Regions from separate parts of the Aromatoleum bremense genome, predicted to be linked through region 2. Evidence: predicted binding sites of a transcription regulator. Region 2 holds the regulator's gene; each other region holds the start of a gene.
The links. Region 2 encodes HrcA, which represses chaperone genes, less so after heat shock. Its sites were predicted from a motif close to TNTTAGCACTCNNNGNCNNNGAGTGCTAANA; they were not measured.
Positions count from the first base shown of each region.

Region 1 (9,789 bases), 370 kb from region 2:
TGTTCCATGAACAGCCAGCCGCCGGGTTCGAGGTGGCGCGGGGCCTGCGCGGCGATGGCCGCGAGATCGTCGAGCCCGTCGGGGCCGGCGGCAAGCGCGGTGCTCGGTTCGAAGCGCACGTCGCCCTCTTCGAGATGCGGGTCGGCCGCCGCAACATAGGGCGGATTCGCGACGATGAGTTGATAGTGGTCGTCGCCGAGCGAAGAAAACCAGTCGCCGAGCACGAAGGAGACGCTCGCCCGCAAGCGTGCCGCGTTCGCCATCGCGACCCACAGCGCTTCGCGCGAACGATCGACCGCGACGACGTCGGCCTGCGGCAGCTCGAGCGCGATGCTGACCGCGAGCGCGCCGCTCCCGGTACCGAGATCGAGCACGCGCGTATGCGGCTTGTCGCCGAAATGCGCCAGCGCCAGTTCCACCAGCAGTTCGGTGTCGGGACGCGGAATCAGCACTGCCGGCGTCACGATGAACGGGTGGCCGAAGAACTCGCGCTCGCCGGTCAGGTAAGCAACCGGCTCGCCGGCCTCGCGCCGCTCGACCAGCGAGCGGAACTCTGCCCACTCCGGCGCTTCGAGCCTGGCTTCCGGATACGCCGCGAGGCGCACCGCCGAACACTGCAGCACATGGCGCAGCAGAATGCGCGCATCGACGACCGCGATCCGCGCCCGCGCCCAGTTCAGCGCGCCGCCGATATCGGGCGCAGCTTCGGTCATTTTCACGTCAGTCGCCTCCCAGCGCCGCAAGCTGGTCGGCCTGGTGCTCGCGCGTCAGCGTATCGATGAGCTCGTCCAGATCGCCCTGCATCACCGCGTCGAGCTTGTAGAGCGTGAGGTTGATGCGATGATCCGTGACGCGCCCCTGCGGATAGTTGTACGTGCGAATGCGTTCGGACCGGTCGCCACTGCCGACCAGGCTCTTGCGCGTGGCGGCCTCGCGCGCCTGCTGCTCGCGCAATTGCCGGTCGTGGATGCGTGCGGCGAGCACCGACATCGCCTGCGCGCGGTTGCGATGCTGGGAACGATCGTCCTGGCACTCGACGACGATGCCGCTCGGAAGGTGCGTGATGCGCACCGCCGAATCGGTCTTGTTGATGTGCTGGCCGCCCGCACCGCTGGCGCGGAACGTGTCGACGCGCAGGTCCGCGGGATTGATGTTCACCGCTTCGACTTCATCGGCCTCGGGCATCACGGCCACCGTGCAGGCAGAGGTATGGATGCGTCCCTGCGTTTCCGTCACGGGGATGCGCTGCACACGATGCCCGCCGGACTCGAACTTGAGCTTCGAATACGCCCCGGCGCCGGCGACGCGCAGGATCACTTCCTTGTAGCCGCCGAGATCCGACGGACTCGACGACACGATCTCGACCTTCCAGCGCTGGCGCTCGGCATAGCGCGTGTACATGCGCAGCAAGTCGCCGGCGAACAGCGAGGCTTCGTCGCCGCCGGTACCGGCACGCACTTCGAGAAACAGGTTGCGTTCGTCGCTCGGGTCGCGCGGCAGCAGCGCACGCTGCAATTCAGCCTCCAGCGCCTGCAGGCGCACCGCCCCCGTTTCGAGCTCGCTCTCGGCGAGCTCGCGCATCTCGGCGTCGGCCAGCATGGCGCGCGCACTCTCGCAGTCGACCTCGGCTTGGTGGTAAGCGCCGTACAAGGCGACAACCGGTTCGATCTCGGCCCGCTCGCGCCCGAGCGAACGGAACGCATCCATATCACGCACGGCGTCCTCGGACGACAACTCGCGATCGAGTTCCGCCAGGCGGTGGGTCAGGAGTTCGAGCTTGTCGCGGATGCTCTGCTTCATGAAAGGCGTGATCGAGTGGGAAACGAAACGGGTTGGGCGGCCGACGGCTAATCGGGGGAGTTGAGGTTGAACAACTGCTGGACGAGCCTGCTCGCATCGGCCTGCTGCTCGCCTTCGGACTGATTGAGATAGCGGGTCGGACCATGCATCAGCTTGTTGATCAGCCCATGACTCAGCGCATCGAGCACTTTCTGCGGATCTTCGCCTTTTGCCAGCAGACGCGTCGCGCGCTCCAGTTCGACCGCGCGCACCGTCTCTGCGTGCTGGCGCAGCGCGCGAATCGTCGGCACCGCATCGCGCGCCTGCATCCAGTGCAGAAAACCATTGACGCGCGAATCGATGATCTCCTCGGCTTCCAGCACGGCCTGCTGCCGCGACTCGAGACCCGCGTCGACGATCTGCGCGAGATCGTCGACGGTGTACAGGAAAACGTCGTCGAGCTGGCCGACTTCGGCCTCGATGTCGCGTGGCACCGCGAGATCGACCATCACGATCGGCCGGTGCCGGCGCGCCTTGATGGCGCGCTCGACCATGCCCAGACCGACGATCGGCAGCGGGCTGGCCGTACAGGACACCACGACGTCGAAGTGCGGCAGCATCTCGCCGACCACGTCGAGCCGCATGACTTCCGCCCCGAAGCGATGCGCGAGCAACTGCGCGCGCGCTTCGGTGCGGTTCGCGACCGCGATCCGCTTCGGGCACGCCCCGGCGAAATATGCGGCACACAGTTCGATCATCTCGCCGGCGCCGATGAAGAGCACGCGCTGGTCCGACATCCGCTCGAAAATGCGCTCGGAAAGATGCATCGCCGCCGCCGCCATCGACACGATGTTCGCCCCGATCGCCGTCGTCGAGCGCACTTCCTTCGCGACGGCAAAAGTGTTCTGGAACAGTTTGTGCAGCAGCGTGCCCATCGTCCCAGCCTCTTCGGCACGGCGGGCAGCGTCCTTCACCTGGCCGAGGATCTGCGGCTCGCCGAGGACCATCGAGTCGAGCCCGCTCGCGACGCGGAAGACATGCCGGACCGCATCGCGTTGCGGATAGGTATAGAGATACGGCGAGACTTCGCTCAACGGCAGGTGATGAAAACGCGCCAGCCAGTCGGCAGCGTGCTGCGGTTGCTCCGTGGCGAAGTACAGTTCGGTGCGATTGCAGGTCGACAGGATCGCCGCCTCGCGCACCGTCCGCTCGTGCGTCAGATCATGCAGCGCGTCGTCCAAGCGCTCGGGCTGAAACGCCACCTGCTCGCGAATCGTGAGCGGCGCCGTATGATGATTCAGGCCAAGAGCATAAAGTTGCATGCGCGATCGCAGGGGAGCGTAATGCCGCGAATTATAGCACTCCGCGAAACTGCAAAAGATTGAGCAAAATCAGGCAGTTCTGTCAGGTCTTCGGCAGCGTCAACGAAAACGGGCCGGCATTCGCCGGCCCGTTTTCGTATTCTGGTGGCCAGGGACGGAATCGAACCGCCGACACGCGGATTTTCAATCCGCTGCTCTACCAACTGAGCTACCTGGCCGGGAAAGCGCGCATTATAGCCGAATCGGGAGCGCCGTCAATCACCGATGCAAAAATCGTTTCTGCTCCCCAGAAGGCAGGCTCCTCAGGTTACCGAAAATGACGGGAGGAAAGGCTGGGCCGGCGGGGTGACCAGCGGTCCGCGCGGGAACAGGACCTGCGCCGTCGTACCGGGACCTGTCGGGTTTGGATTCAGCGTCACCGTGGCGCGGTGCAGCTCGGCGATCTCCCGCACGATCGGCAAACCCAGGCCCGAACCGTCAACACCGCTACCGAGCACACGATAGAAGCGTTCGAAGACGCGCTCGCGGTCCGCTTCCGGAATGCCGGTGCCCGTATCTTCGATCTCCAGCACGATCGCGCCCGCAACGCGGGTTCGCGCGGTGACACGTCCGCCATGCGGCGTGTATTTGATCGCATTGTCGAGCAGGTTCTTGATCAGTTCGCGCAGCAGCACCGGGTTACCCTCGATCGGCAATGCCCGGCCCGCATCCTCGACCCCCAGGTCGATTCCTTTCACTTGCGCACGCGGATACAGCTCGAGCGCCACATCGCGCACCATCGCATCGAGGTCCACCTGCTCCACCGCGTACAGTTTTTCGAAACTCGCTTCCGCGCGGGCAAGCGACAGCAACTGAGTGATCAGATGGCTGGCCCGGTCGGTGCTGTCCGCGATGCGCTGCAACGATTCGCGCAGTTGCTCGGGGTCCGTTTCGAGCAGCGCGAGGTCGGTCTGCATCTTCAGGCCGGTCAGCGGCGTGCGCATCTGGTGCGCCGCGTCGGCGATGAAGCGTTGCTGCGCCTGCAGATTCTCTTCGAGACGCGCCATCATGTCGTTGAACGCGACGATCACCGGCCGCACTTCCTCGGGAACGCTCGCCGCCGCGATCGGCGACAGGTCGGTCGGACGCCGGCGGCGGATCAGGCTCTGCAACCGGTTCAGCGGCGCGATGCCGCGCGTCAGGCCGACCCACACGAGCACGACCGCGATCGGGATGATCGCGAACTGGGGCAGCAGCACGCCGGTCACGACGCGCGACGCGAGGTCGCTGCGCTTGTTGCGCGTCTCGGCCACCTGCACCAGCACCAGCGGGCTTGCGGGTTCGGGCCAGGCACGCAGGTACTGGTACGCGACGCGCACCTCCTCGCCGTGAATCACGTCGTCGCGATACAGCACCTCCTCCGCGACCACGGTCGCGGGCGGCGCGACCCAAGAAATTTCGCGGTCTCCGGTGACGACTTCGCCGCTGCCGTTGGCAACCTGGTAATAGACGGTGTCGTCCTGGTCGGCGCGAAACAGCGCCCGCGGCGGCGCAGGAAAATGCACCGCGATATTCCCGCCTTCGACCGACACGAGGCGTCCGAGCGCCCGCACGCTGTCTGCCATCGCCCGGTCATACGGCTGGTTCGCCAGATTGTCGGCGACGTTGTGCGTGACGATGATAGAGATCGGCCACAGGAACAGCAGTGGCGCGAGCATCCAGTCGAGGATCTCGCCGAACAGCGAGTTCGGCTGCGACGGCGGTCGGTTCGCTGCCGCCGTCTTGTCAGGCTTTCGCCGTCTGGACCGCATCCGGGTTTTCCAGGCAGTAGCCGAGTCCGCGCACGGTGACGATGCGCACGCCACTGTCTTCGAGCTTCTTGCGCAGCCGGTGGACGTAGACCTCGATCGCATTGCTCGAGACCTCCTCCCCCCAGCCGCACAGGTGATCCACGATCTGGTCCTTGCTCACCAGTCGCCCGGCCCGCAGGACGAAAATTTCGAGCAGGCCGACTTCCCGCGCCGACAATTCGACGATCTGGCCGTTGATCTTCGCCACCCGGTCAGCCTGGTCGTACGAAAGGCTGCCGATCTCGATGCAGCGCGGCTGCCCGGTGCCGCGTCGCGTCAGCGCGCGCACGCGCGCCTCCAGTTCCGGCAGCGCGAAAGGCTTCGTCAGGTAGTCGTCGGCACCGGCATCGAGTCCTCGCACACGCTCTTCGACCCCGTCCTGGGCGGTAAGGATCAGCACCGGCAACGCCGACTTGCGCGCGCGCAGGCGTTTCAGGACGTCAATCCCGGGGAGCTTCGGCAGGCCGAGGTCGAGAATCAGCAGATCGTATGTCTGGGTGGCCAGCGCGGCATCCGCCTCGCTGCCGGAAGCAACGTGATCGACGGCATAACCGCCGCGCTTGAGGGCCCGCCCGAGGCCGTCTGCAATCACCGAGTCATCTTCAGCAAGAAGGATCCGCATGGAAATATGGATGTAAGTTGTCCGTAAGCGGGCACGCCTATTGTTGCACCCGCTGTTCTCCTATTACCGGCCCGGGGAATGTCGGCGCCTTTTCGGCCTGCACATTCCGGGGAGCGCCCGTTTGCACAACCGGTGCTCCCTGCCCCTTTTTCCTCACGATCGATTCATTATCCCACCTTTCCGCAGCGTGGCGTGTCGACACGTCCGTCACCGCGCCAAAGCAAACGGCCCCGCCGCAGCGGAGCCGTTTGCTTTGGCGCCACCGGGCCTGAAAGCCCGGCAGCACGAGGCGAACCTCAGACCGGCATTACATACCCATGTCCATGCCGCCCATGCCGCCCATGCCACCCATGCCGCCCATGCCGCCCATCGAGGGCTTTTCTTCAGCCAGCTCGCCGACCATGCAGTCGGTGGTCAGCATCAGGCCGGCGACCGAGGCTGCGTTCTGCAGCGCGATGCGCTCGACCTTGGTCGGGTCCAGCACGCCCATGTCGACCAGGTCGCCATACTCGCCGGTGGCGGCGTTGTAGCCGAAATTACCGGTGCCTTCGACGACGCGATTGACGACGACGGACGGCTCGTCACCTGCATTGGCGACGATCTCGCGCAGCGGCTGCTCGAGCGCGCGCAGCACGATCTTGATGCCGGCGTCCTGGTCATGGTTGTCGCCCTTGAGGGTACCGAGGTTCGCGCGGGCACGCAGCAGCGCGACGCCACCGCCGGGGACGATACCTTCTTCGACCGCGGCGCGGGTCGCGTGCAGCGCGTCTTCGACGCGGGCCTTCTTCTCCTTCATCTCGACTTCGGTCGCAGCGCCGACCTTGATGACGGCAACACCGCCCGCCAGCTTCGCGACGCGTTCCTGCAGCTTCTCGCGGTCGTAATCGGACGTGGCTTCCTCGATCTGCGCGCGGATCTGCTTGACGCGGCCTTCGATGCGCGCGGGTTCGCCGGCGCCGTCGATGATGATCGTGTTTTCCTTGCCGATCTCGATGCGTGCCGCCTGGCCCAGCTCGGCCAGCGTCGCCTTCTCCAGCGTCAGGCCGACTTCCTCGGCGATGACCTGGCCGCCGGTCAGCACGGCGATATCCTCGAGCATCGCCTTGCGACGGTCACCAAAGCCCGGCGCCTTGACGGAGCAGGTCTTGAGGATACCGCGGATGTTGTTGACGACGAGGGTCGCCAGCGCTTCGCCTTCGACGTCTTCGGCGACGATCAGCAGCGGGCGGCCGGCCTTGGCGACCTGCTCGAGCACCGGCAGCAGATCACGGATGTTCGAGATCTTCTTGTCGAACAGCAGGATGAACGGGTTTTCGAGGATCGCCACCTGGCGGTCCGGGTTGTTGATGAAGTACGGGCTGAGGTAGCCGCGGTCGAACTGCATGCCCTCGACGACATCGAGTTCGTTCTGCAGCGACTTGCCGTCCTCGACGGTGATCACGCCTTCCTTGCCGACCTTGTCCATCGACTTGGCGATGATTTCGCCGATGTCGGCGTCGGAGTTCGCCGAGATCGAGCCGACCTGGGCGATTTCCTTGCTCGTCGAGCACGGCTTCGACAGCTTCTTCAGTTCTTCGGTGACCGCGATGACGGCTTTGTCGATGCCGCGCTTGAGGTCCATCGGGTTCATGCCGGCGGCAACGAACTTCATGCCTTCGCGCACGATCGACTGGGCCAGCACGGTCGCGGTCGTGGTGCCGTCACCGGCGATATCGGAGGTCTTCGACGCGACTTCCTTGACCATCTGCGCGCCCATGTTCTCGAACTTGTCCTTCAGTTCGATTTCCTTCGCGACGGACACGCCGTCCTTGGTCACCGTCGGGGCGCCGAACGAGCGCTCGAGCACGACGTTACGGCCTTTCGGGCCGAGGGTGACCTTGACCGCGTTGGCCAGGATATTGACGCCGGCGACCATGCGGTCACGGGCGGAATCACCAAACTTGACTTCTTTTGCAGCCATCGTTCATTGCTCCTTGAATTCGTTGGACGGGGTCGACAGGGGCGCTCAGGCCTCGACGACGCCCATGATGTCTTCTTCGCGCATGACGAGCAGTTCGTCACCCTCGACTTTCACGGTCTGGCCGGCGTACTTGCCGAACAGCACCTTGTCGCCGACCTTGACGGCCATCGGGCGAACCTTGCCGTCGTCGAGGATCTTGCCGTTGCCCACGGCGAGCACTTCGCCCTGATCGGGCTTCTCGCCGGCCGAGTCGGGGATGACGATGCCGCTGGCGGTCTTGCGCTCGGCTTCCAGGCGCTTGACGATCACGCGATCATGCAAGGGACGAATTTTCATCGAGATGACTCCTTCAGTTCGAATTCAACATATCTGCGGGCAGACCCGCAGCATAAACATATCAAGGGCGCGGACTGGCCCGGGACGGTTAGCACTCACTGCCAACGAGTGCTAATAATAGGGACGGCCCCGGCCGATTTCAAGAGCGGAGAATTCAAATTCCCGTCGAGCGGCGACAGGAACGCGGGATGCTGCACCTTTTGCTCCATTCGACAGGAGGCCCGATATGGCCAAGCGCCGCATGCTCGGTGGCGACGACGCGCCGTACGTCTGCGACGCCGCAGGACGGGTCCCCCGGCATGCGACGGGGTCCCGCGGCGCCGTTCAAAATGCGATGGCGATGCCGAAATGCAGGCGCAGCCGCCGTTCCTCGTGGCCGTAAGCGAGATCGATGGCGAGCGGGCCGGCCGGACTTTTCCAGCGTGCGCCGACCCCGTAGCCAGTCTTGAGAGTGAATCCGTCGCGGCTGTCGGCGGCGTCGCCCGCATCGACGAAGGCCGCCGCTCCCCACTGCGGCAAGAACCAGTGGACATACTCGGCGCTCAGCGTCGCGAGGTAACGTCCGCCGACGGTGGCGTCGCCCTCTCTCACGCCGAGGCTCTCGAACGCGTAGCCGCGCACCGTTTGCGTGCCACCGGTACGGAACAGGAAATCGTGCGGCACGCCGTCGCGACTCGGTGCCAGCGTCGCCCCGCCTTCGGCGCGCAGGATCAGCACGTCACGCTCGGCAAAAGGCAGGTAGCGCACGTAGCGGCCGTAAAGCCGGAGGAAATCCTGGTCGGACAGTACCGCCTTCGCGCCGCCGCCGATGTCGAACTGCAGCACATCGCCTCGTCGTGGATCGAGGAGGTTGTCGACCCGCCGCCGGATCCACGTCCAGTTCGCCGTCAGCGCGTTGCGGCTCGTCGACGGTGCGCCGTCGGGGTCGCGTTGCTCGTGCTGCAGGCGCAGCGCGAGGCGCGTGTCGATGTTGCCGCGTGTCTTGGTGCGCGCCACGCCCACCGCCTGGGTCGTCAGCGTCAACCCCTCGACGGTGCTGCGCTCGATCGCGACACCAAAGCTATCCCGATGGCCGGCGCGCGCGGGCGGAAGGAAAACATCCGCGTACGCGGCGTGACGGCGCTGCTCGAGTCGTAGTCCGGTGGCGAGTTCCCAGCCGCGGTCGAGGAGGTTTACGTCGCGCCAGCTCATCTCGGTACGAAAACCGGTGTTGGTCGAATAGCCGACGCCGAAACCGAGGTGTCGGGACTGCGCTTCGGTGATCTGGACCCGGATCGGCACGGCGGCGGCAAGCGCCGGGTCGCGCTCGATATCGACGATCACGGAGGCGAACTGCGGGGAGTTCTGCAGTGCAGTCTGCAGCGCGAGGAGGCGCTCCTGGTCGAACGGCTCGCCGGGCTCCAGCAGGTTGAAACGTTCGACGAAATCGGGAGGAAGATCCTGCAGGCCCGACACCTCGAGCGGGCCGAGGAAAAAGCGCGGCCCGGAGTCGACCGTCACCGAAAGCTGCACGGTTGCGTTGTCCGGATCGACTTCGGCACGGCTGTCGACAATGCGCGCCGCAGCGTAGTCGCGCACCGCGACCCCGTCGAGGAGCCGCGCCTTCGCGTCGTCCCAGGCGCTCTGGCGAAAAGGTTCTCCCGGCGCGAGAGGCCAGGCGCGGCGCAGCGCAGCGCGACGTTCCGCGCGCGCCTTGCCGTCGCCGGCCAGATCGCCGTCGAACAGCAGTTCGACACCGGCGATGCTCGCCTGCGTGCCGGGCTCGACCGACAGCTGCCAGCGGCCATCCGGCTCGCGCTGCAAACGGATCTCGGGTGTGAAATACCCTTCGGTCGCCAGCAGTTCCGCCGCTTCGCGCCGCGTACGCCGGGCCAGCGCGATGCGGTCGGCCTGTGCTTCGGGCAAGGCCTGGTCGTCGCGATCGAGAATGCGCAGATGACG
Region 1 is NZ_CP059467.1:1,095,808-1,105,596, forward strand. Features, by position in the region: gene prmC (peptide chain release factor N(5)-glutamine methyltransferase) at 1-713, opposite strand, end outside; gene prfA (peptide chain release factor 1) at 721-1,800, opposite strand; gene hemA (glutamyl-tRNA reductase) at 1,848-3,101, opposite strand; tRNA gene pbN1_RS05175 (tRNA-Phe) at 3,244-3,319, opposite strand; gene pbN1_RS05180 (sensor histidine kinase) at 3,404-4,891, opposite strand; gene pbN1_RS05185 (response regulator transcription factor) at 4,866-5,552, opposite strand; gene groL (chaperonin GroEL) at 5,860-7,512, opposite strand; gene groES (co-chaperone GroES) at 7,558-7,848, opposite strand; gene pbN1_RS05200 (autotransporter assembly complex protein TamA) at 8,173-9,789, opposite strand, start outside.
Region 1: groES (co-chaperone GroES) is a predicted target of HrcA. The motif match lies at 7,935-7,965, and genes of this name have one in related genera.

Region 2 (9,789 bases):
CAGTCCGAGGGCGCGCACGGGCATACGTTCGTGAATTACTGGATGCACAACGGTTTCGTCCGCGTCGACGACGAAAAGATGTCGAAATCGCTCGGCAACTTCTTCACGATCCGCGATGTCCTCAAGCGCTTCGACCCTGAAGTCGTCCGCTTTTTCATCCTGCGCGCGCACTACCGCAGTCCGCTGAATTATTCCGACGCCCACCTTGAAGATGCACGCCAGGCGCTGACACGCCTCTACACTGCATTGCGCAACGTTGAGCCGTCCGATGCAGGGATCGATTGGGACGAACCGCACGCAGTGCGATTCCGCGCTGCGATGGACGATGATTTCAATACAGCGGAGGCGGTGGCGGTGCTTTTCGAACTTGCGAACGAAGCCAACCGCACCGGATCCGCCGCGACTGCGGCCCAGCTCAAGGGGTTGGGAGGCGTGCTCGGACTGCTCGCGCGCGAGCCGGCGAGCTTCCTTCAGGGCAGGATAGCCGGCGAACCGGACGAGGAGGGAGGCGTCGCGATCGAGGCGATGATCGAGCGCCGCGCGCTGGCGAAGAAGTCGAAGGACTACGCGGAGGCCGACCGGATTCGTGCGCAATTGCTCGCGTCGGGAGTCGTCCTCGAGGATACGCCGCAAGGCACCGTCTGGCGCCGCGCCTGAATGGGCTTGCTTCCGGAGACTTGCGAACGCGAGCCTCCGGGCAGGTAACGATTGCCCTGGTGAGCCTGGGGCTCAGGCGCCGAAGAAGTCCTTGACCTTGTCCATCCAGGATTTTGCCTTGGGGTTGTGGCGGTCGGCGTCCGAACTGGAAACCTCCTCGAATTCGCGCAACAGCTCTTTCTGACGCTCCGTGAGATTGACCGGGGTCTCGACGACGACATGGCACATCAGATCGCCGTGACCCTGCGAGCGGACGTTGCGAATTCCCTTCCCGCGCAGCCGGAACACCTTGCCGCTCTGCGTCTCGGCGGGAATTTTCAGCCGTGCCATGCCTTCGAGCGTCGGGATTTCGATCTCCCCGCCGAGCGCTGCGGTCGTGATGCTGATCGGCATCTCGCAGTGCAGGTCGTCGTGGTCGCGCTGGAACACCGGGTGGGCGCGGATATGGATCTCGACGTACAGGTCTCCCGGAGGCCCGCCGTTGACGCCCGGTTCGCCGTGACCGGCGTGGCGCAGTCGCATTCCTTCGTCGATTCCCGCCGGGATCTTCACTTCCAGCGTCTTCTGCCGCTTCACCCGCCCGGCCCCGCCGCAGTCGCGGCACGGGTCCGGAATGATCCGCCCCGTGCCGTGGCACTTCGGGCAGGTCTGCTGGATCGAGAAGAAGCCTTGCTGGATGCGCACCTGGCCGGCGCCGCCGCAGGTGGGGCAGGGCTTCGGCTGCGTGCCGGGTTTCGCGCCGCTGCCGTGGCAGGTGTCGCATTCCTCGACGGTCGGGATGCGGATCGTCTTGTCGGCACCGCGGGCCGCTTCTTCGAGAGAGATTTCGAGGTTGTAGCGAAGATCCGCGCCGCGATACACGTTCGACCGTCCGCGTCCGGCTCCGCCCGCGCCGCCGAAGATATCGCCGAAGATGTCCGAGAACGCGTCGGCAAACCCGTCGAAACCTTGCCCGCCAGGCCCGGCGCCGGCAGACGAATCCACCCCGGCATGTCCATAGCGGTCGTACGCGGCGCGTTTTTGCGCATCGGACAGGATTTCGTACGCGTTTTTCGCTTCCTTGAACTTATCCTCGGAGTCCTTGTTGTCCGGATTGCGGTCCGGGTGGTGCTTCATGGCCAGCTTGCGGTAGGCCTTCTTGATCTCATCATCCGAGGCGTCGCGGTTGACACCCAGCACCTCGTAGTAATCCCTTTTTGCCATCTTGGTCCGCTCAGGCTGTGAGACCGGGAGGGTCTCCAGATCATGCAAAAGGCCGAGCCGGCCAGTGCGAGGGGCACCGGCAGGGGCTCGGCCGACATCTCGCCTTCCGGCGAGCGATCACTTCTTGTCTTTGACTTCGGTGAACTCGGCGTCGACCACGTCGGCATCGGCAGCCTTCGAGCCGCCCGCGGATCCGCCGCCCGCTGCCTCGCCCGTGGCACCGCCTTCGGCACCCTGCGACTGCGCGTACATCTGCTCGCCGAGCTTCTGGCTGGCCGTCGCCAACGCCTGCATCCGGGCTTCGATGGTGTCCTTGTCGTTGCTCTTCAGCGCCTCTTCCGCGTCCTTCATCGCCTGTTCGATCTTGGCCTTTTCGTCGGCGCTGATCTTGTCGCCGTATTCGGTCAGCGATTTCTTCACCGAATGCACCAGCGCGTCGCACTGGTTGCGGGTATCGACCAGTTCGTGGGCCTTCTTGTCTTCCTCGGCGTGCGCGGCGGCGTCCTGCACCATGCGCTGGATCTCGTCCTCGGACAGGCCCGAGTTCGCCTGGATCTTGATCTTGTTTTCCTTGCCGGTGGCCTTGTCCTTCGCCGATACGTGCAGGATGCCGTTCGCGTCGATGTCGAACGTGACCTCGATTTGCGGCATGCCGCGCGGAGCGGGCGGGATGTCCGACAGGTTGAACTGGCCGAGGCTCTTGTTGCCCGATGCCATTTCGCGCTCGCCCTGCAGCACGTGGATCGTCACCGCGTTCTGGTTGTCGTCGGCAGTCGAAAACACCTGGCTCGCCTTTGTCGGTACCGTGGTGTTCTTCTGGATCAGCTTCGTCATCACGCCGCCGAGCGTCTCGATGCCGAGCGACAGCGGGGTCACGTCGAGCAGCAGCACATCCTTGACTTCGCCCTGCAGCACGCCGCCCTGGATCGAGGCGCCGACCGCGACCGCTTCATCCGGATTCACGTCGCGGCGCGCTTCCTTGCCGAAGAACTCCTTGACCTTCTCCTGCACCTTCGGCATCCGCGTCTGGCCGCCGACGAGAATGACGTCGTCGATGTCGGTGATCTTCAGCCCGGCGTCCTTCAGCGCGATGCGGCACGGCTCGATCGTGCGCTGAACCAGCTCTTCGACGAGCGATTCGAACTTCGCGCGCGTGATCTTCACCGCGAGGTGCTTCGGGCCCGATGCGTCGGCCGTGATGTACGGCAGGTTCACTTCGGTCTGCTGGCCCGACGACAGCTCGATCTTCGCCTTCTCGGCCGCTTCCTTCAGGCGCTGCAGCGCGAGCACGTCCTTCTTCAGGTCGACGCCCTGTTCCTTCTTGAACTCGGTGACGATGTAGTCGATCAGGCGCTGGTCGAAGTCCTCGCCGCCGAGGAAAGTGTCGCCGTTCGTCGCGAGCACTTCGAACTGGTGTTCACCGTCGATGTCGGCGATCTCGATGATCGAGATGTCGAAGGTGCCGCCGCCGAGGTCATACACGGCGATCTTCGAGTCGCCCGGCTTCTTGTCCATGCCGAACGCGAGCGCTGCGGCGGTCGGCTCGTTGATGATGCGCTTGACTTCCAGCCCGGCGATGCGGCCGGCGTCCTTGGTCGCCTGGCGCTGGCTGTCGTTGAAGTAGGCCGGCACCGTGATGACGGCTTCGGTGACTTCCTCGCCGAGGTAGTCCTCGGCGGTCTTCTTCATCTTGCGCAGCACTTCGGCGGAGACCTGCGGCGGGGCGATTTTCTTGCCGCGCACTTCGACCCACGCGTCGCTGTTGTCGGCCTTGCAGATCGTATAGGGCATCAGGTCGATGTCCTTCTGTACTTCCTTCTCTTCGAAGCGGCGGCCGATCAGGCGCTTGACGGCGAACAGCGTGTTCTTCGCGTTCGTGACCGCCTGGCGCTTGGCCGGCGCGCCGGTCAGGATCTCGCCGTCTTCCGCGTACGCGACGACGGACGGGGTGGTACGTGCGCCTTCGGAGTTTTCGATTACCTTGGGCTTGCCGCCTTCCATCACGGCGACGCAGCTATTCGTCGTGCCCAGGTCGATACCGATGATTTTTCCCATTGCCGTTCCTTTCAAGTGAGGGGTGAAGGGTGAGGCGGAGGACGCCTGGCGTCGCTGCCGTAACCACGCCTCACCGGATTTTCGTTGTTCAGTAGATCGGGGCGCCGCGTCGGATTTCAAGCATCCGCGGCGAGGCTTACATACCCTTGGCTTTCGAAACCATCACCATTGCCGGACGGATCACGCGCCCGTGCAGAAGGTAGCCTTTCTGCAGTACGTTGAGTACTGTATTCGGCTCGCCTTCGGCTTCGATCGCGCTGATCGCCTGGTGCTTGTTCGGATCAAACTTTTGCCCGGTCGGGTCTTCTTCGGTGAGGCCCGCATTCTGGAAGGCAGCGTTCAGTTGCTTGAGCGTCAATTCAACGCCTTCCCGCAGGCTCTCCAGAGTCTGTTTCTCGCTCGCGAGCGCGGCTTCGAGGCTGTCCCTGACCGGAAGCACGCCAGCGGCGAATTTTTCGGCTGCAAACTTCGACGCCTTGGCGATGTCTTCCTGGGCCCGGCGGCGGACGTTCTCGGTTTCGGCGCGGGCTCGCAGCCACGCGTCGTGGTGTTCGGCGGCTTTCAGTTCGGCCTGGCGCAGGGTTTCCTCGAGTCGCGGCATCGTGTCCGTATCGGGGGCCGCCTGTTCGTTCGCCGGTTGCGGCTGCACTGATTCGCCATCTGGAAGCTCGGGCAGTTCGCCCTGGATTTCGGAAGGCTGCTTGTTTTCCTGCATGGGTGGAATCTCCCTTTGTTCTTCGACCGTGCCCAATTGGGGGCATGATTCCATTTTTCAAGGGAGGTGCAGCGATTTTTCGAAGGTTGCCGGTTCGCCGGCAGGTGTGTCACGATTCGCCCCCCTTGGCGTGAATGGTGCGCGCGGGACAGTGCTTACTGCGGGCGGGAAAGCATGGAACGAGGATGAGCGATATTCCGCACAGCATCGGAAAATACCGGGTCATCAAGGAGGTGGGGCGCGGCGCGACTGCCATCGTCTATAGGGTGGAATCCCCGGATGATCCCGAACCGCTGGCCGTCAAGCTCGTCCGCTTCCAGGACAAGGCGAGGGACGAAGCGAAGTGGAACCGTCGCCTGCTCAAGCTGCTGAAGGCCGAACAGGCGGTCGTCAGCCGCCTCGACCATCCGAACATCGTCCGCATCCACGAAGTCGTCACCGAGCCGGATCAGGCTTACGTGGTGATGGAGTATTTTCCCGGCGAGTCGCTCGAGCGGTACTGCAGCTTCGAACGCCTGCTGCCGATTCATCGCACGATCGGCATCGTCTTCAAGTGCTGCATGGCGCTCGACCACGCCTACCGGCAGGGCGTTGTCCACCGGGACATCAAGCCGGCCAACATCCTTGTCGACGAGAACGACAACGTAAAGATCACCGACTTCGGCCTGGCGCTGAACATCAACAAGAAGGTCGAGACCGACTCGACTTTCATCATGGGCGTCGGTTCGCCCGCCTATATGAGCCCCGAGCAGATCAAGGGCTACCCGCTGAACCAGAAAACCGACCTCTATTCCCTCGGCGTCGTGCTGTTCCATTTACTGACCGGGCGCTTGCCGTTTCGTGCGGCCAATCCGGCGCAGCTGATCTACAAGATCATTAATGCGGACCCGCCGCTGGTTTCGCAGCTGAACCCGGACATGCCGGAGTTGATGGACACGGTCCTGCGCAAGGCGCTGGAGAAGGATCTTTACTCGCGCTACCGCAACGGCGCCGAGTTTGCAAAGGATCTGTCAGCGGTGCGCTACAAGATCGTCGACGACGAGGATGTGCCGCAGGATACGACGCGGTTTACGACTCTGCGCAAGCTTGCCTTCTTCACCGAATTCGACGATGTCGAGTTGTGGGAGGTGCTGCGCACTTCGACCTGGCGCAGCGTGGCGGCACGGACGACGCTGATTCGCGAGCGCGACGCCGACCAGCGCTTCGGCGTCGTGGTGGCCGGCGAGGTGGAACTGTCTGTCGATGGACGCCGGGTGCAGCGGCTCGGCCCGGGGGAGGTCTTCGGCGAGCTGGCATGGCTCGACACGATCGACCACCGGCATCCGGTCACCGCGGTCGCGGTGGCGCCGACGACGTATATCGAGGTCAACCCGGCAGCGCTGGCACTGGCGACGGAAGAGGTCCGGGAACTTTTCCGCCGGCTGGTGGCGACGACGGTTGCGCGGCGGCTCGCGGCCGCGGCGCGGGAACTGGGGAGGTATGGCGAGCCGGCCGTTATCGGTGACCTGACCGCCACGGGCGGGCTCGATCTGCAGATCCTCGACGACTGAGTCGGGAAAATCCCGCCGCAAAGGAGGCTATGATCAATTCCGGCGCCGCCCGGCGACGATGTGGACGTCTGTCGTCACGCCCGTCAGCGCCACGCTTGCGAGCCAAGTGAGCAGGCATTGACCGCATTGAGCAGCCACTGCAGGGCCGAGTTTGAAACGGGGATCCATTTCAGCGTTCCGCTCCTGCGGCACGTGCCTGTTGGGCTGTCGCGGCGAGGTGCCCCGCCTCCGGCAGGGGAGCTTCCAGCCAGTCACCGATCCGGCTGCGGACGATGTCGGTCAGTGCAGCAATCCAGTCATGTCGCTCGTTGAGGCAGGGAATGTAATGAAAGGCCTTGCCGCCGGCGCCGAGGAACGCCGTCCTGCATTCGAGGGCGATTTCCTCGAGGGTTTCGAGGCAGTCCGAAGCGAACCCAGGGCAGATCACGTCGACGCGCCCGGTCCCTTTGCGGCCGAGTGCTTCGAGGGTCGGCTGGGTGTAGGGTTTCAGCCATTCCGCCTTGCCGAAGCGGGACTGGAAGGTGAGCTGCCAGCGCTCGGGTGGCAGGTCGAGCTTCGCTGCGAGCAGGCGTGCAGTGACGTGGCACTCGCAGTGGTAAGGATCACCAAGATCGAGCGAGCGCTTCGGTATACCGTGAAAGCTCATCACGAGCTGGTCGGGCTCACCGTGTTTTGCCCAGTGGTCGCGTACGCTCTGGGCGAGTGCTCCGACGTAGCCCGGGTGATCGTGAAAGTTCCGCACATAGCGGATCTCGGGCAGGTTACGCCAGCGGGTCAGGCAGCGCGCGACCTCGTCGATGACGCTCGCGGTGGTGCTCGCCGCATACTGCGGATACAGCGGCACGACGAGGATCCGGCTGCAGCCGTCGGCTTTCATGCGGACGAGTACGTCGGATATGGGCGGCGCCCCATAGCGCATCGCCCAGTCGACGACGACGTCGCTCACCCCTGAGTGGCCGAGATACCCGGCAAGGAGTTTTGCCTGTCGTTCGGTGTGGACTTTGAGCGGCGATCCGGCGTCGCTCCAGACGGCCGCGTATTTCTCAGCCGATTTCTTCGGCCGCAGGTTGAGAATGACACCGTTCAGAATCGGCCACCAGATCACGCGCGGGATCTCGACGACGCGCGGGTCGGAGAGGAATTCCTTGAGATAAGGGCGAACCGCCGCAGCCGTCGGCGCCGCGGGGGTACCGAGATTGACAAGCAGGACGCCGGTGCGCGCGGAGGTGCCGTGGGTGTGGGCGGGTTCGGGCCAATAACGGGCCATGCAAGTCCTTTGGGGGCGGGCCGAAGCGTTCAGCCAGGGCTCGAGAGCGCATTCGACAGGAGGCGGGCCGTGATGTCGACGATCGGGATGACTCGATCGTAGGCCATGCGCGTCGGGCCGATGACGCCGACCGAGCCAACCACTTTGCCGTTGACTTCGTAGCCCGCGGTCACGACGCTGCAGCCGTCGAGTTGCGAGAGCCCGGATTCGTCGCCAATGAAGATCTGCACGCCCTGCGCGCGGTTCGAGAGGTCGAGCAGCTGCATCAGGCCGGTCTTCTGTTCGAAGAGCTTGAATAGTTCGCGCAGGCGAGCCATGTTCGACGACAGGTCCTCGACGTCGAGCAGGTTGGTTTCGCCCGACAGTACATAGCTCGCGCTGTCCTCTTCGGCGGCCGCATTGCCGGCCTCGACGGCGGCCGTCATGAGTTCGCTCATGTCGCTGCGCAACTGCTTGAGTTCGTCGCGGATGCGGGCGCGGATGTCGTCGAATCCGAGTCCGGCGAAGTGCTCGGTAAGGTAGGCCGCCGCCTCGACGAGTTCCGCCGAGGAGTAGGCGCGGCGCGTGATCAGGATGCGGTTTTGCACGTCCCCGGCAGTGGTTACGATGATCAGCAGGATGCGGTTCTCGGCGAGGCTGATGAACTCGATCTGTCGGATCTTCACGGTATCGCGGCGTGGCGAAACAACCACGCCGGCGAACTGGGTAAGTTCGGACAGCAGGTGCGACGCGGAATTCATCAGGCGCTGCGGCTGATCGGGCTGCAGTTGGCCCTTGAGTTTGCGCACGCGCGCCTGTTCGAGCGGCTGCACGGTCAGCAGCGAATCGACGAAGAAACGGTAGCCCAGGGCGGTCGGGATGCGCCCGGCCGAAGTGTGCGGGCTGGTGATGAAACCCATCTCCTCGAGGTCGCTCATCACGTTACGCACCGTCGCCGGCGACAGCTCGAGGCCGGAATAACGTGAAAGCGCGCGCGAGCCGACCGGCTGACCTTCGACGATGTATCGTTCGATCAGGGTCTTCAGCAGTAACTGGGAGCGGGGGTCTAGCAGTTTCATGATCCGGTATGCACTATTGCGATGATTCTAACAGCCTGCGGACGAGCGCTGGCGTCTGCCAAGGCATTACGCGATGTGGTTTAATCCGCGCATGAGCAAGAACTTCCGCATCGTTGCACTGATCGGCAAGTACCAGAGCCCCGACGTGGCGGAGGCGGTGCTGCGCATCGCCGAATTCCTGCGGGTGCGCGGACTTGACGTGTGGATCGAGCAGGGGACGGCGAGTTCCATCGGCATGGCTGGTCAGTTTGCCGTTGCGAGCTACGATGAGATCGGCGCCCAGGCGGACCTCGCTGTCGTGCTCGGCGGCGACGGCACGATGCTCAATACGGCGCGCCGGCTGTCCCAGCATGGCGTGCCGCTGGTCGGGATCAACCAGGGCAGGCTCGGTTTCCTCACCGATATCTCGCGCGACGAAGCGTTGCCGAAACTCGCCGAGATTCTCGACGGACGCTACACCGAGGAATCGCGAGCGATGCTCGACGCCGAAGTGCTGCGGGCGGGCCACCGCGTATTCCAGACGCTGGCGCTCAACGATGTGGTCGTGAACAAGGGCGAGCTGGGCCGGATGATCGAGTTCGATCTGTCAATCGACGGGGAATTTGTTTATACGCAGCGCTCGGACGGGATGATCCTGACGACCCCGACGGGTTCGACAGCATACGCGTTGTCGGCCAACGGGCCGATCCTCCATCCGAACGTCGGCGGGATCGCCCTGGTACCGTTGTGCCCTCATGCGCTCACCGCGCGTCCGGTCACGTTGCCGGATACTTCTCATATCGAGATCGTGCTGTTGCCCCAGCATGACGCCCGGATACATTTCGATGGCCAGGCCCGCTTCGACGCTCGCGCCGGCGACCGGCTGCGGGTCACTCGTTCGCCCGATGTCGTCCGCCTGCTGCACCCGGAGGGCTACAGCTATTTCGCCATGCTGCGCGAGAAGCTTCACTGGAGCGCGCCGCCGCGTCGTCCCTGACCAAAGTTTCCCAACCACTGCACCGCTCATGCTCCGTCGCCTGACCATTCGGGATTTCGTGATCGTCGACCGCCTCGAGCTCGAGTTCGAAGCGGGGTTCGGCGCGCTGACCGGGGAAACCGGTGCGGGCAAGTCGATCCTGCTCGATGCACTCGGCCTTGCCTTGGGCGGGCGCGCCGACGCTGGCGCGGTACGCGCGGGATGCGGCAAGGCGGATATCGCGGCCGAGTTCGACCTGCCGCCGTCGAGCCCGCTCGGCGAGTGGCTGGCGGGGCAGGACCTGACGGCGGATGACGGAGTGATGATCC
Region 2 is NZ_CP059467.1:728,933-738,721, reverse strand. Features, by position in the region: gene cysS (cysteine--tRNA ligase) at 1-657, shown strand, start outside; gene dnaJ (molecular chaperone DnaJ) at 730-1,860, opposite strand; gene dnaK (molecular chaperone DnaK) at 1,978-3,915, opposite strand; gene grpE (nucleotide exchange factor GrpE) at 4,052-4,630, opposite strand; gene pbN1_RS03395 (serine/threonine-protein kinase) at 4,816-6,180, shown strand; gene hemH (ferrochelatase) at 6,350-7,447, opposite strand; gene hrcA (heat-inducible transcriptional repressor HrcA) at 7,477-8,505, opposite strand; gene pbN1_RS03380 (NAD kinase) at 8,597-9,481, shown strand; gene recN (DNA repair protein RecN) at 9,510-9,789, shown strand, end outside.

Region 3 (9,789 bases), 2.2 Mb from region 2:
CCGGTTTCGCCTTCGGCATCGATGCAGATGGCCGAATGGCAGCCGGTCCGCCTGCACGGCGAATGGAGCCCGGCAGCGACGATTTATCTCGACAACCGCGTCCATCGCGGCCGTGCAGGCTACGAAGTCCTGACACCGCTGCGCCTGGAAGGCGATGCGGGCTGGGTGCTGGTGAATCGCGGCTGGATCGCGGCGGGCGCGGACCGCGCCGTATTGCCCGATGCGGCGCCCGCGGCGGGGAGCGTGAACCTTGCCGGTATCGTCCGCATGCCGCAGGTCGACCCCTTCACCCTTGCACCGGAGGCTGCGCAGGGGCGAGTCTGGCAGTACCTCGACATGGAGCGCTATCGCGCGCTGTCGGGGCTCGCGGTGCGCGACTGGATCGTCCAGCAGACCTCGGCTGCCGCCGATGGACTGCAGCGCGACTGGCCGCGACCGGACGCCGGCATCGACCGCCACCGCGGCTATGCGCTGCAGTGGTACTCGCTCGCCGGATTGTCGCTGGTGATGACCGGCGTGTATGTCTTCAGGAGGCTCAGGCCGTGACGCAACGCAGTGCAAAACTCACGCTCGCCGCGCTTGTGCTGGTATGCACCCTTCCTGTTGCGGCGTCGTATTTCGCCTATTACGTGTGGCAGCCGCAGGGCCAGGTGAATTACGGCGAGTTGATTCCGCCCGCGCCACTGCCCGACGCGGTTTTCCCCGGCGTGGCCGGCCAGCCGCCGTTCGGACGAGAGGCGGTGGACGGCCGCTGGACGCTCGTCTATGCCGGCTCCGGCGCCTGCGGGGCCGATTGTGAACGGGCTTTGTACGCGGTGCGCCAGTCGCGTCTCGCGCAGGGCAAGGAGATGACGCGCGTCGCGCGCCTGTGGCTCGTCACCGACAACGTCGATCCGCCGGCGGCGCTGCTCGGCCGGCACGACGGGCTGCGTGTCGCGCGCGGCAACTCGCCGTGGCTCGTCCGCTTTCCCGGCGCGGCGCGGGGCGTTCATGTGTTCCTGGTCGATCCGCTGGGCAACGTGATGATGCGTTTCCCTGTCCCGACGGACATCAAGGGAGTGATCAAGGACCTGGAGCGCCTGCTCAAGTATTCCGGGCTCGGGCGGGGGTGACGAGGTGCGCGCCGCGAACGCTGCCGAGGAGGCACCGATGACGCTCTACCGCCGCCTGGTGCTGGCCGCGCTGGCGCTGACGACGCTGGTGGTCGTGTTCGGCGCCTATGTGCGGCTCTCCGACGCCGGCCTCGGCTGTCCGGACTGGCCCGGATGCTACGGCCGCCTCACGCCGCACCACGCCGCGGCGGACATCCTGCAGACGCACGCGGCCGATCCGCACGGGCCGGTGAGCCTGCCCAAGGCGTGGAAGGAGATGATCCACCGCTACCTTGCCGCGAGCCTCGGGCTGTTGATCGTTGCGATCGCCGTGCTCGCGTGGCGCAGGCGCGATGACCCGGCGAGTTCGCCACGGGTCGCCGCTGGGCTCGTCGGCCTCGTGATCTTCCAGGGATTGCTCGGTAAATGGACCGTCACGCTGCTGCTCAAGCCGGCGATCGTCACCGCGCATCTGCTCGGCGGGCTGGCGACGCTGGGATTGCTCGCATGGCTTGCGCTGAAGGCGTCGCGAAGGCCGCACGTTGCCGTGTCGCGCGGCCTGCTGGGCGCGGCGCGCTTCGCGTTCGTGCTGCTCGCGGTCCAGATCATGCTCGGCGGCTGGACCAGCACGAATTACGCGGCGCTCGCATGCAGCGATTTTCCTGCGTGCCAGGGGAGCTTCTGGCCGCCCGCGGACTACACCGGGGCATTCCAGGTCGTGCGCGAACTCGGCATGACTGCCGATGGCGAGATCCTGTTGTTTGCCGCGCTGACGGCGATCCACTGGTCACACCGGATCGGGGCTGCGCTCACCGCGCTGGCGCTGTCCCTGCTCGCGTGGGCGTTGTTCCGGCGTCGGGCGACGCGGGTGGCGGGGTTGGCGCTGTTTGCCGTGCTCGCGCTGCAGACGGCGCTCGGCGTGGCGAATGTCCTGCTCAGCCTGCCGCTGCCGCTTGCCGTCGCGCACAACGCGGGCGCGGCGCTGCTGGTCAGCGTGATGGTGACGATCAACTACCGGATGCGCGCCATGCCCCGGCTGGCCGCAGTGGGGAGAAGCGAACATGAGCGTCCTGAACACAAGAACTCTTACGCTTGATCGCCATGCCGCCGGCCGGCGGCTGCATGCGTTCTACGTGCTGACGAAACCGCGCGTCAATACGCTGATCGTGTTTTGCGCGGTGATCGGGATGTTCCTCGCCGTGCCCGACGGGCTGCCGGATCCGAAGAGCGTCATTTTCGCGACGCTGGGTATCGCCTTCGTCGCCGGCGCCGCAGCGGCGATGAACTGCCTCATCGAAGCCCACATCGACGCCCGCATGGCGCGCACCCGCCACCGCCCGCTGCCCCGCGGCGAACTGGCGCCGGCCGAAACACTGCTTTTTGCCGGCGTGCTCGGCGGCACCGGGCTGACGGTGCTGTACCAATGGGTGAATCCGCTGACGATGTGGCTGACGCTCGCGACTTTCGTCGGTTACGCCGTCGTCTATACAGTCCTGCTCAAGCCGCGCACGCCGCAGAACATCGTGATCGGGGGCGCATCCGGCGCAATGCCGCCGGTGCTCGGCTGGGCCGCCGTCACCGGCGAGGTCAGCGCCGACGCCCTGTTGCTGTTCCTGATCATCTTCGCCTGGACGCCGCCGCATTTCTGGGCGCTGGCGCTCTATCGCAGCGCCGACTATGCGCGCGCCGGCCTGCCGATGCTGCCGGTGACCCACGGGCCGGAATTCACCCGCCTGTCGGTGCTGCTCTACACCTGCATCCTGTTCGGCGTCACGCTGCTGCCGTTCGCCACGCGAATGAGCGGTCCGCTGTATCTCGTCTGCGCCATCGCGCTGGGCGTCGGCTTCCTGCGCCATGCGTGGCGCCTGTACGCACACTACAGCGACGCGTTCGCGCGGCGCACGTTCCGCTTCTCGATCCTGTATCTGTTCTTGCTCTTCGCGGCGCTCCTGGCGGATCATTACCTCCCGTTCTGATCCCGCTGCTGTTGCAGCCCGCCGACGTCCCGATGCTACGCACCCTGATCCTCGCGACCGCGCTTGCGCTCGCGGGCTGTACCGATTCCTCCGCACCCAAGCCTTCTTTCCACGCCACGGACATCACCGGTGCCGAATACGGCAGCACCTTTTCGCTGACCGACCACCACGGCACCCCGCGCACGCTGGCGGACTTCCGCGGCAAGGTTGTGACGATGTTCTTCGGCTATACGCAATGCCCGGACGTCTGCCCGACGACGCTGTCGACGATGAGCGAAGTGATGCGCCAGCTCGGGCCGGACGCCGAGCGCGTGCAGGTGCTGTTCGTCACCGTCGACCCCGAGCGCGACACACAAGCGCTGCTCGCGAACTACGTTCCGCAGTTCGACGCGCGCTTCCTCGGCTTGTATGGCGATGCCGCCCAGACGCAGGCGGTGGCGAAGGATTTCCGCGTTTTCTACCAGAAAAGCGGCGATATCGAAGGCGCGAACTACACCGTCGATCATGTTGCCGGGACCTATGTCTTCGATCCGGCAGGGCGGTTGCGCCTGTATGTGAAGCACGGAGAATCCGCCGAAAACATCGCGGCGGACATCAGGGCGTTGCTGCCGCCGAAGTGACGGGTCCCCCGGCGTGAGGCCGCATGCTCGCGCCTCCGGCTCTCACGCAGCCGCCAGCAAGCCCCGCATCTTCTGCATCGCCTTGGCCTCGATCTGGCGGATGCGTTCCGCCGACACGCCGTATTCGGCGGCGAGTTCGTGCAGCGTCGCACTGTCGCCTTCGGTCAGCCAGCGCCGTTTGACGATCGTGCGGCTGCGGTCGTCAAGGCTCGCGAGCGCGTCGCTCAGCCCCTCGTCCTGCAGGCGGGCCAGTTGTGCCTGTTCGAGCACTTCCGAAGGCTCGGCGTGCGGGTCGGGCAGGTAGGCGATCGGCGCGAAGTGATGTTCGTCGTCGTCGGCCCCGCCCTCGAGCTGGACGTCCCGCCCGGTGAGCCGGGTCTCCATCTCGACGACTTCCTCGGGTTTTACGCCGAGCTGCTTCGCGACCGCGACCACTTCGTCCCGATTCAGCGTGCCGGTGTCCTGCTTGAGACTGCGCAGGTTGAAGAACAGCTTGCGCTGCGCCTTGGTCGTCGCGATCTTGACGAGGCGCCAGTTCTTCAGGATGTACTCGTGGATCTCGGCCTTGATCCAGTGGATCGCGAACGAAACGAGCCGCACGCCGCGATCGGGGTCGAAGCGCTTCACCGCTTTCATCAGGCCGATGTTGCCTTCCTGGATCAGGTCGGCGTGCGGCAAGCCATAGCCGAGGTAACCGCGCGAGATCGCGACCACCAGCCGCAGATGAGACATCACCAGCCCGCGGGCAGCTTCCAGATCGCCTTCGTGGCGCAGGCGCGTGGCCAGATTCACCTCTTCCTGCTCGGTGAGCAGCGGGATGCGATTCACCGACTGGATGTACTGGTCGATACTGCCGACGGCAAAAGGTACCGGGAAAGACAGGGCTTGGCTCATATGTACGGGTCCTCCTCGAAACCAATGTTAGCACTCATGGCCTGAGAGTGCTAAGCGCATGCCCGAGTTCCGGTGGCGGGCATCCGGCATTGGGGTGTGCCGCACCGGCGGCGCCATGTCCGTGGCGCCGAAAATCTTTGCCGTCTGCCGGTTTCGCCGGACTCCGCAGGCATGCGCATCACGTTGCGTCCGCAGTGCAGCAATGCCGAAGGTATATGCCCGGCGCGCCCTCGGAAAAGGGCTGCAATGCCCGAGTGTGCCGCATCGGGTATCCATGTTGCGTCGGTGCAACATCTTTTGCCGGCAGGGTGCATTCCGGCCCTGCTTGACTTGCGCCTGCATGCTCCCGTTTTGTACAATCGCTTCAACTTCTCGCTTGAGAGGTAAGTCGGGCCGTGGTGGATTCCCCGGTCTCAGCTTCAAATTAGAGGAGAAACATACATGCAGAAGAAACTGATTGCCCTGGCCGTCGCCGGCCTGGTCTCCGCCCCGGTTTTCGCGCAGTCGAACGTCACCGTGTACGGTATCGCCGACGCTTTCTTCGGCTACGGCAAGATGGACGACAACAAGTTCACCGGCGTCGAGAGCGGCGGCTGGGCGGGTTTCCGCCTGGGCTTCAAGGGTAGCGAGGACCTCGGCAACGGCCTGAAGGCCGTGTTCACGCTCGAGTACGGTATCGAACTCGACGACAACGAAGGCGTCGGCTCCGGTGCCTCGCGTAGCCGTCAGCAGTTCGTCGGCCTGCAGGGCGGTTTCGGCTTCCTCGGCCTCGGTCGCCAGTACTCGCCGGGCTACTACGTGCTCAAGTACGATGCGATCAACGTCGTTCCGTTCAGCCCGCAGTTCATTCTTGCCAACGCCCTCGGTTCGAACATCGTCGCAGCCAGCCCGGCGCGCCTCAGCAACTCGATCAACTACAAGTCGCCCGATTTCGGCGGCCTGACGCTGAACGCGATCTATGGTTTCAACGAAGAGAACCAGGACAATAACCGCCAGGCGGGTGACACGGCAGCCATCGGCGCCGAGTACGCGAACGGCCCGCTCGCCGTCGGCCTCGTCTACAGCCAGGTGAAGCAGGACGCCGGCGCCATCGCGAGCGAGAAGTTCAACGGGGTTGCCGACGACACCAAGAAGGAAGCGTATCTGGGCGCCGCCTACGACTTCGGCATGTTCAAGCTGATGGGTTCGTACCAGGTCATCAAGGATGCCACCGACAGGGAAGACAGCGACAAGGTCTGGCAGGTCGGCGGTATCGTCCCGGTCAGCTCGGCCGGCAAGGTCCATCTGTCGTATGGCCGCACGGATGCGGATAGGGATGACAGCGACGCCGCTGCCTGGTCGCTGCTGTACTCGCACAGCCTGTCGAAGCGCACGACCGCTTACATGGGCTACACGCAGGTCGATAACGACGACGCGACCAACATCTCGGTCCTCGCTAAAAGGACCGACGAGACCACTGGCGCCGCCCTCTTCGACGAAGAAAGCCGCAACTTCCTGATCGGCCTGAACCACTCGTTCTGATCGTCTCCTGACGATTTGAAATCCGCGGGCGCTTCGGCGCCCGTTTTCATGTGCGCCCAGTGACGCGCGCGACTGCGCCCACTATGACGCGATGGGAGATCGGGCTTGGCTTTGCCGGAATCTGACCACGGATTCGTCCGCTGGTCAGGAACAATGAATGTGGCGTTGCCGATTCTGACGCGCGCCCGGCGGGCGGCGCCGTCGGCTCAGACCGCGAAGCGCGGACTTTGCAGGTCCAGCAACATCTTGTCCTGTTCGGCAGGCGAGAAAAACAGACGGTAGAGGCTGCGGTCCCGCGACGACGCATTCCCGCCGATGCGCCGGATTTCGTGTTCCGCGTGTTCGAGTGAAAGCCGCATCAGCACTGCGGGGGCGCCGACGCGCGGGCAGATGCGTTCCGGCCCCGCGACCTCGTAGCCCATCATGCGACTGTAGAAGGCCGTATGCCGGGGATGCACCTCGATGAACAGATCCGTCATGTGATGCACGAGGCGCGTGATCATGAAAGCGAGGTGAAAAACCGACGCCAGCACTTCCGGCGAACTGTGCGACGGGTCCATTGCCAGCCGGGTCACTTCGCATACCCGTGCGCCATTGCTGCGCGCCTCGTCGATCTCGCCCTGGTAAAGTGTGTCGGCGAGTAAGCCGCGGGGCGAATCGATGCCCACCGTCAAGGTGCCGAAAAGAAGGTCTCCCTTGCAAGCCGCCAGCGTTGTCTGGCCGGCATGTTTCGACAGCTTCGCCGGCTGATCCGTCGCAAGCCCGCGCCATGAATACATCCGCTGGATGAGCTTGCTGATTTTGCCGTATACGCCGTCCATGTCGTCATGGACAAGCCGAACGTGATATCCATCCCGCCTGATCGCAAAGTCCGGATCCATCGCGCCGAATCTGTAGTCGACGATTGAAAGCGACGGTTTCAAGCGTGATTGCTTCGCTTTTGTAATGCGTTCGGCGTGGTAAGCTGCTTCTGTCATTTGTGTTTGCGCCTCGTCATTGGAGGAGGAAACCGCCCGGACGAATTCGGGGGCAAGAAGAGCGCGATCCGTTTCAGGCCGCGCGCCGAACTCTACCGGCAGGGGATTATGGACGCTGTAAGCGGTTGTGTATTTTTTCCTGCTGTATAAGGGGTTACGATTCGTAGCATGAAGGGAACTTGCCCAGCGCATGATGGGCATCGATCCAGAAGGGGGAGCATGGGTGATGAAAGACAATGCATCGATGTTGGCTGACGGTGTCCGCAAGTTCCTGGGATTGACGATTGCGGCGGGGCTGTTGTCGGGGTGTGCGACGTCCTCGTTTCCGCCGGCACCGAGCCTCGCGTCCGATGCCGATTACAACTATGTGATCGGGCCCGGCGACAACGTGAATATCGTCGTGTGGCGAAACCCCGAATTGTCGATGTCGGTGCCGGTGCGGCCGGACGGAAAGATCACGACGCCACTGGTCGAGGATCTGCCCGCGCTAGGGAAGGATTCGTCGACGCTTGCGCGCGATATCGAGAAGGCACTCGCCAAGTTCATTCGCGAGCCGATCGTGACGGTCATCGTGACCGCTTTCGTCGGGCCCTATAGCGAGCAGGTTCGCGTGGTCGGCGAGGCGACAACGCCGCAGACTCTGCCCTACGTGCAGAAGATGACGCTGCTCGACGTGATGATTGCGGTGGGGGGCATCACCGAGTTTGCCGACGGCAACGGCGCGTCGATTCTCCGTACCGGTGAAGGAAACAAGCAGTACAGCGTTCGCATCGAGGATCTGATCAAGGATGGCGACGTGTCGGCGAACGTCGAAGTGCGGCCGGGCGACGTCCTGATCATCCCCCAGAGCTGGTTCTGATTTCCTGACTTGAGCTGCGTGCCTGCGCAGTGCGGCAGGTACGTCGATTCACACGGTGACAAGGGACGGGGACGCTGATGGAAGAACTTCTTTCTCGGATGGTCGGGTACCTGCACGGCATGTGGCGCTTCCGCTGGTGGGGGCTCACATTTGCGTGGATCGTCGGCATCGCGGGAGGCTTCGTGATCTATTCGATGCCCGATCGTTACGAATCCACGGCACGCATCTTCGTTGACACGCAGTCGGTGTTGCGCCCGCTGATGTCGGGGCTCGCGGTTCAACCCAACATCAACCAGCAGATCGCGATCCTGAGCCGCACCCTGATCACGCGCCCGAACGTCGAAAAGCTCATCACGATGGCCGACCTCGATCTGGAGGTGCGCACCCCCGCCGAGCGCGAGGCGCTCATCGCCGAGCTCACGGGAGGGCTGGAGATCGTGGGTACCGGCCGGGACAACCTGTTCACGCTGGCCTACCAGGACGCTCATCCGGAGCGCGCCCAGCGCATCGTCCAGGCCCTGGTGTCACTGTTCGTCGAATCGGGGCTGGTCGGGAAACGCCAGGATTCCGCTTCGGCGCGGCGCTTCATCGACGAGCAGATCGCCGGTTACGAGCAAAAGCTTGCCGAAGCCGAAAACCGCCTGAAGGACTTTCGCCTGCGCAACATGGCACTGCTCGGCGACGGCGGGCGCGACTACGTTTCACAGATGAATGAATTGTCTGCCCAACTGGGGCAGGCGGAACTCGAACTCAAGGAAACGGAGAATTCCCGCGATTCGCTCAAGCGCCAGTTGGCCGGCGAGGACGCCGTGCTTCTGTCGCAGCCGGAGAACCCGGCCGCGGTCGCGTTGCCCGAGATCGACGGGCGGATCGACGCGCTGGAAAAAAATCTCGACGGCCTGCTGCTGCGCTATACGGACGACCACCCCGACGTTGTCGGCGCACGGCGCGTGATTGCGCAGCTCGAGGAGCAGAAACAGAAAGAAATCGAAGCGATGCGCAAGGTCGACGCCTCCGCGCCGTGGGTGCCGAATGCCAACCCGGTCGTGCAGCAGATGAAGATCTCGCTCGCCGACGCCGAGGCCATGGTCGCGTCGCGGCAGGCACGGGTGGCCGAGTTCGGTTCGCGGCTTGCACGGTTGCGCGCGTCGGCCGAACTGCTGCCGAAGATCGAAGCCGAGCAAACGCAGTTGAACCGCGATTATGAAGTACATAAGCGCAACTATGAATTGCTGGTGGCGCGTCGCGAGTCGGCAAACATATCGGTGGAAATGACCACTCAGGGCGGCATCACGGAATTTCGCGTGATCGACCCGCCGAGCCTGCCGAACAAGCCTGCGGCACCCAACCGCGTCCTGCTGATGCCATTTGCCGGGTTGATTGGGCTGGCAGCCGGCATCGCATTGACTTTCCTGCTCTCGCAGCTTCGCCCGGCCTTCGACAATGTGCGTTCGCTGCGGGAAATCACCGGCCTGCCGGTGCTCGGCGCGGTTTCGCTGGTTGCCGACCCCGTGCGCGAAAGGCGAAGGCGCCGCGGCCTGCTGGCATTTGGCGGAGGCGTTGCCGGGTTCGTCATGACGGTTGTTGGAATGACCGCGATGGTTCAGTTGCTGCAAGGCTAGGAGAGATCAATCCATGAGTCTCATCGAAAAGGCCGTCGAGCGGCTCGGCCAGTTGCAGCGTGCGGACGCGCAAACACCGGAGCGGGATGCCGGTAACGCCGGCAATGCCGGCGGAGCCGAAAAGCCGGCGGATTCCAGCACCGCGGCATCGGGCGAATTGCCCGGACGCGCCGCACGAAGCGAACGTGCGGCGCAGGCGCCGCGGGTCGCTGCAGAGGCTGTCAGCGTC
Region 3 is NZ_CP059467.1:2,900,837-2,910,625, forward strand. Features, by position in the region: gene pbN1_RS13615 (SURF1 family protein) at 1-546, shown strand, start outside; gene pbN1_RS13620 (SCO family protein) at 543-1,112, shown strand; gene pbN1_RS13625 (COX15/CtaA family protein) at 1,150-2,187, shown strand; gene cyoE (heme o synthase) at 2,153-3,067, shown strand; gene pbN1_RS13635 (SCO family protein) at 3,100-3,687, shown strand; gene rpoH (RNA polymerase sigma factor RpoH) at 3,730-4,581, opposite strand; gene pbN1_RS13645 (porin) at 5,023-6,102, shown strand; gene pbN1_RS13650 (N-acyl amino acid synthase FeeM domain-containing protein) at 6,309-7,271, opposite strand; gene pbN1_RS13655 (XrtA/PEP-CTERM system exopolysaccharide export protein) at 7,306-7,938, shown strand; gene pbN1_RS13660 (XrtA system polysaccharide chain length determinant) at 8,016-9,560, shown strand; gene pbN1_RS13665 (XrtA-associated tyrosine autokinase) at 9,574-9,789, shown strand, end outside.
Region 3: rpoH (RNA polymerase sigma factor RpoH) is a predicted target of HrcA. The motif match lies at 4,607-4,637, and genes of this name have one in related genera.